Regions from separate parts of the Staphylococcus pseudintermedius genome, predicted to be linked through region 1. Evidence: riboswitches for the same ligand, from Rfam matches in the RefSeq annotation. Region 1 holds a riboswitch; the other holds the start of a gene.
What was found. Region 1 has a riboswitch for lysine ahead of P3U61_RS06785 (aspartate-semialdehyde dehydrogenase). Riboswitches for the same ligand answer to the same signal wherever they lie in the genome.
Positions count from the first base shown of each region.

Region 2: linked by a shared signal. The riboswitch ahead of P3U61_RS05420 (amino acid permease) and the one ahead of P3U61_RS06785 (aspartate-semialdehyde dehydrogenase) in region 1 are both predicted to bind lysine.

Region 1 is NZ_CP120150.1:1,412,614-1,416,048, forward strand. Features, by position in the region: gene dapB (4-hydroxy-tetrahydrodipicolinate reductase) at 1-314, opposite strand, end outside; gene dapA (4-hydroxy-tetrahydrodipicolinate synthase) at 311-1,189, opposite strand; gene P3U61_RS06785 (aspartate-semialdehyde dehydrogenase) at 1,193-2,179, opposite strand; lysine riboswitch at 2,384-2,563, opposite strand; gene P3U61_RS06790 (ABC-F family ATP-binding cassette domain-containing protein) at 2,820-3,435, opposite strand, start outside.
Region 2 is NZ_CP120150.1:1,147,071-1,150,505, reverse strand. Features, by position in the region: gene P3U61_RS05420 (amino acid permease) at 1-1,383, opposite strand, end outside; lysine riboswitch at 1,519-1,690, opposite strand; gene thrS (threonine--tRNA ligase) at 1,751-3,435, opposite strand, start outside.

The DNA of each region.
Region 1 (3,435 bases):
TTAGCACTGAAAAATACTGGCATTTTATCACTTAACGCTTGAAGTTTATCAGTAATTTGTGTCTTTTCACCCGTTGTTGCAATGACAAGGGGGAGTGTGAAATCTTCCTCTAGTAAAGGCAGTAACAATTGTGGATGTGAAAAGTCAATCGCAACATCTGCCTCTGTCACTTCACTGATTTTTTGGTAAATCGGATAGGGCACATGCGCCGTTGAACGACCTGCAATGACGCCTACAATATTATGACCGTTCGCTTCAGCTAATCGCGCGACACGTTGGTTCATTGCGCCATATCCAATTAATAAAATTTTCATGTCTGAACACCTGCTTTAAATTGATGGTAAACTGCTTTTAACTGTTGTTGCTCTTCATTATTCAGTGGTACTAAAGGCAATCGCACCTCATATTGCCCAAAGCCTTCTAACGCTGCCAAATATTTGATTGGAATAGGATTAATATCGACACTCATCGCATCAAGAAGGGTGGCAATCGGTTCAAAGCGCGCTACTCGATCCTTCACATTTGTATAAATTTGTTGGAATTCATTCGGGATGACATTCGCAACGACCGAAATGACACCATGACCACCTTGTTCATAATATGACACAATATTATCATCGTTGCCACTATACAATGCGAACTTGTCTGTATCTAAGCGTTGTTGAAGTTCTGCTAAATAATTAAAATCATTAGTCGCGTCTTTTAACGCAACGATATATGGATTCTCACTTAAACGAACGACTGTATCCACTTCGATTGTTGAGTTTGTTCTTGATGGCACATTATAAAGGACTACAGGCAGTTCTGTCGCATTCGCAATGGCTTCAAAATGGGCAACTAAACCACGCTGACTCGTTTTTAAGTAATACGGTGTGATGAGCATAATCGCATCTGCACCTAATGCCTTTGCACGTAATGACGCTTCAATTGATTTTTGCGTGTTATTCGTCCCAGTTCCTACAATAATAGGGACACGTTGTGCATTTTCTTCTATTACTGTTGTTAAAATACGATCCTTTTCTTCATCTGTCAAAGTTGGATTTTCAGCCGTCGTGCCATTAACCACGATGGATTGAATATGATTGTCGATTAAAAAATGAACTTGTCTTTTGATCGCTTCATAATCCACTTCACCGTTCGAAAAAGGGGTGATTAAAGCGACGCCTGTGCCTTCAAAAATATGTGACATAATTTATGCTCCTTTCAATTGAAGTACCTGTTCTAACACTTGGACTGCATTAAGCGCAGCACCTTTTAATAAATTGTCTGAAGTGACCCAAATGTGGAATGTATTGTCTAACGAATCGTCTTTACGAATGCGTCCGACAAACACTTCATCACGACCTGTTGAATGAATCGCCATTGGATATTCATTTTTGGCTGGGTTATCTACGAGGACAACACGCGCATCTTGTTCAAAAAGCGCTTGTATAGCTTCCACTGTTGCCGGTTGGTCTAACGTCACATTCATATGAACGCTATGACTATCTTGTACCGGTACACGTACACAAGTTGCTGTGACATTTAAAGTCGGCTCATTTAAAATCTTTCTTGTTTCGTCAATCATTTTTTGTTCTTCTTTTGTATAACCATCATCCAAAAAGACATCAATATGAGGTAGTACGTTGTTATAAATCGGATGTGGATAAGCTTGAGGCGCCACACCTTTTGGACCGTCTTCTAAGTCTTTTTTACCTTTCATACCTGACCCCGATACAGCTTGATAAGTCGTGTATGCCACACGTTTTAACCCATATTTTTCTTGCAATGGTTTCAGTGGTACGACCGATTGAATCGTTGAACAGTTTGGGTTAGCAATAATACCTCTTTTAAAAGTAGGGGCGTTAACTTCAGGTACGACAAGGTCAACGTCTTCCGTCATGCGCCATTGACTTGAATTATCAATAATGATGGCACCGTGTGATTCAAACAGTGGGGCAAAATGAGCACTCGTACCGCCACCTGCACTCATTAAGACGTAATCAAAATCACCATCCGTCGCTTCATCTGTCAATTCTTGCACGATATACGTCTGACCTTGAAACGTGACTTCTTGACCTGCTGAACGTGCTGAAGAAAAAAGCACGAGTTCATCAAAAGCAATACCTTTACGATCAAGTGTTTCTAAAATCTTTGTTCCTACTAATCCTGTTGCACCTACAACTGCTAATTTTGTCATTCCACTTCACTCCATTTTTTCAATTCACAAATATTGTAATGTTCTTAAAATTTAGATAATAATTGAACTATTGGTAGTACAGATTGGCACTTGATGTTGATTACTAGAGCACTTGTTGAAGAGGGCAAATATCACTGATATCCAGACCGCTTCAAAAATGATAAATAAAAAACAAGCTCGGCGTGCGAACTTGTCAACTCTATATACAAGTGATGCACTCCATTATTGTAACAATAATGACAGATTCTTAGCTCTTAACCAGAGAATCCAACAAACAAGTACCTGCAATACTGTTCGTTTCGGCATCTCACCCTTTCGATATACAATGTTTGCAGACATGACTTCAATATATCTACTTATGATCGATGCGCCTCATCAATAACTATTCAATTATTATGGATACCATTATACATAGAAAGTCATCATGTGTAAACAGAAAATGCTGAAAATTTTAAAATACATCAAAAATTTCAGCATTCTTTTAGGTTCAATTGTTGACCTTTTTATAAGTAACGTGATGTAGAATTAAGTTTGAAAAGACTATTATCTTAAGTCAGTATATGCAATGGGGGAGACCTACATATGCATCCGATTTACTCAAAAAAACGAGATGACATCATATCATCCCGTTAAATAATGATTATGCTTTAGATTTCAAAATACCTTTTTCCTCTAAGTAGGCCTCGTAAGAAATTTCTTTCGATAAACCACCAGGCACATCTAAATCAATGACACGATTCGCAATAGTGTTAATAAACTCAAAGTCATGCGATGTGAAAATCATAGACCCTTTAAATGATTTCAAACCTTCATTGACAGATGTAATACTTTCCAAATCTAAATGGTTTGTTGGCTCATCTAATAACAATACGTTCGCACTAGAAAGCATCATTTTACTTAACATACAACGTACTTTCTCACCACCGGAAAGAACGCTTGCTTTTTTCTTCACTTCTTCACCACTGAATAACATACGTCCTAAGAAACCACGTAAAAATGTCTCAGTTTGTTCATTTTCTGGCGCATATTGTCTTAACCAATCGACTAAGTTCATATCAACGCCTTCAAAATACGCTGAGTTATCTTTAGGGAAGTAGCTTTGTGATGTTGTCACACCCCATTTATAGCTGCCTTCATCCGGTTCCATCTCGCCCGCTAAAATTTTAAGTAGTGTTGTTTTTGCGATTTCACTTTCGCCCATTAAAACCGCTTTGTCATTTGGGTTCATCGTGAATGACAATGAATCTAACACTTTT
Region 2 (3,435 bases), 270 kb from region 1:
TGGTATACCCATATAAGTAATTAAAAATCGATTGATATCAAAATCACCCGTTTGAATAAAATCAACATCTTGTCCGATGATAACAATAATACAAAGCACAGCTGCGAGAATCGGACCAAATGGGAACCACTTCGCTTGATACTTTAATTTTTGAACATCGTAATTTTGTGCCGCAAACGCTTTTCGGAAACGATAATGACTGACCGCAATACCTACCCATGCGATAAAGCCTGTCAGACCACTCGCTGCAACAATATATTCGTACGCATCGCCACTGACATGTTGTAATACAAAAATCAACACAACAATCAGCGCTGTAGATAACATCGACAAGATTGGTGTGCCGTTTTTATTTGTACGACTAAATGCTTTAGATGCGAGTCCGTCTTTCCCCATCGAATACAGCATACGTGTGCTTGCATACATCCCAGAGTTACCCGCCGATAATACAGATGTTAAAATTACGGCATTCATAAATGAGGCAGCAAACGCGAGTCCTGCATTTTTAAAGACGAGTGTAAATGGAGAAGTTGCAATGTCATCCCCACCGCCCATTAAGGCAGAAGAATTGTAAGGAATAAGCATCCCGATAATGAAGATTGCTAAAATATAAAAGAGTAAAATTCTCCAGAACACTTGCTTAATTGCTTTCGGTACGGCACGCTGAGGATTTTCAGACTCACCTGCAGTAATCCCCACTAACTCAGTACCTTGGAACGAGAACCCAGCGACTAAGAACACGCCGAACACAACGAGTAAACTACCACCAAAACCGTCACCTAAGATTGGTGCGTCACCAGTTGTAAATGTATCAAAGCCCACTGCTTGACCGCCCATAATTCCTAAAATTGTCAATAAACCTACAATAATAAAGACAATCACCGTCGCCACTTTGATGAATGCGAACCAATATTCACTTTCACCATATACTTTGACAGACAAGGCATTAAGGCTAAAAATAATCACCATGAAGATACAACTCCATGCCCAAGCAGGTAAAAATTGTAAGGGGGCCCAATATTGGATGACTTGAGCAGCAATCGTAACGTCGGCCGCTACTGTAATGACCCAGTTAAACCAATAGTTCCATCCTAAAGCAAAACCTAAAGACGGATCGACAAAACGCGTGGCATATGTGCTAAACGAACCCGTAACAGGTAGATACGTCGCCATTTCCCCTAGTGATGTCATTAAAAAGAACACCATCACACCGATTATCGCATAGCCTAAAAGTGCACCTAAAGGCCCTGCATCATGAATAGCGCCTCCAGATGTCATAAACAGTCCAGTTCCAATCGCACCACCAATCGCGATCATCGAAATATGACGGTCTTTAAGATGGCGTTGAACTGCGTGTTGATTTTCTGTTTTTTCATTACTCATTTTCTTAATCCTTTCCTAATTGCTTAGAGGTTAAGACAAATTGTGTGAAGCTCGTTAAATATCAAATCATTCAACCTAGTAAAAAATAAAAGCAGTGATGACATCTATGTTGATGCCACCGCTGCTCATTATTTATGAATCGGTAGCACATCACATTTGTGACAGTCTAGCGCCTTTCGAACACTAGCCCAACGAGAAATGGCGATGGTCCATTTCCGTTTCGGCAACTTTACCTTTCACATGTTGGGGCTTTGTACCATCATACAACCCAACCGCTACTCATCAAAGTTGCGCCTCTAACTCAATCAAATCGTATTATAAATTGTTTCATTTATTACTATACATGATAGTCGTGCACCTATCAACATTATCTTTGTTTTTTCAAACGAATTTCATCGACTAAGTCCCAAATGAATGTATCTTTTTCAACAGTTTTTTGGTCTTTTGAACCGTATTGACGGACATTGACTTCATTGTTTTCAAGTTCTTTATCCCCGACAACAAGTTGATATGGGATCTTCTTCATTTGCGCTTCACGGATTTTATAACCCATTTTTTCATTACGGTCATCAATATGCACACGGACACCTTGAGATTTTAATTCGTCGTGAATTTGACGTGCGTAATCGTAATGCAAGTCGTTGTTAACTGGAATAATCTCAACTTGTTGTGGTGCTAACCAAGTTGGGAACGCCCCTTTTGTTTCTTCTGTTAAAAAGGCTACGAAACGTTCCATCGTAGAAACCACACCACGGTGAATGACGACTGGTCGATGATGTTCGCCATCTTTACCAATGTAAGTAAGTTCGAACTTTTTCGGTAATAAGAAGTCAAGTTGCGCTGTCGACAATGTCTCTTCTTTACCCATCGCCGTTTTCACTTGAACATCTAATTTAGGACCGTAGAACGCCGCTTCACCAATCGCTTCTTCATACGGTAAGTTCATTTCATCTACTGCTTCTTTTAACATCGCTTCAGCAGTGTTCCACATGTCATCATCGTCATAATATTTTTCTTTATCCGCTTTATCACGATAACTTAAACGGAATTTGTAATCCTCAAAACCAAAGTCTTCATATACATCCAAAATCATTTGAACGACACGCTTGAACTCTTCTTTAATTTGGTCTGGTCGCACGAAGATATGCGCATCGTTTAAAGTCATCCCACGCACACGCTGTAATCCTGATACAGCACCACTTGCTTCATAACGGTGCATTGTACCAAGTTCCGCAATACGAATTGGCAACTCACGATATGAATGGGGCTTGTTAGCATAAATCATCATATGGTGTGGGCAGTTCATCGGTCTCAGTACCATCGCTTCATCCGCATCCAGTTGCATTGGCGGGAACATGTCTTCTTGGTAATGATCCCAGTGCCCTGATGTTTTGTACAAATCGACATTAGCCATCACAGGTGTATAGACGTGGTCATAGCCGAGGCTAATTTCTTTGTCTACGATATAACGTTCGATTTCACGGCGGATTGTTGCACCATTTGGTAGCCATAAAGGTAAACCTGCGCCGACAAGTTGATTGTTTGTGAAGAGCTCCATTTCTTTACCGATGCGGCGGTGGTCACGCTCTTTACGCTCTTCTAACAATTGAAGATGTGCTTTTAGGTCTTTCTTGTCGAAAAATGCTGTACCATAAATACGTTGCAACATTTTATTATTACTGTCACCACGCCAATACGCACCAGCAGTTGATAACAATTTGAACGCCTTAATTTTCGATGTACTTGGGACGTGTACGCCTCGACATAAATCAGTGAATTCACCCTGACTGTACAATGTCACTTGTTCGTCTTGTGGAATCGCCTCAATTAATTCCAATTTATATGGATCGTTTGCAAAAAATGCCTTCGCTTCATCTCTTGAAACAACTTGACGCTCGACTTTATGATTTTCTTCAATAATTTGTTTCATAGTCTTTTCAATTTTCTCGAAATCATCACTTGAAACCTTTTCTTCCATATCGAAATCATAGTAGAAGCCACCATCAATCACTGGGCCGACACCGAAATGTACATCACCGTACAATCGCTTTA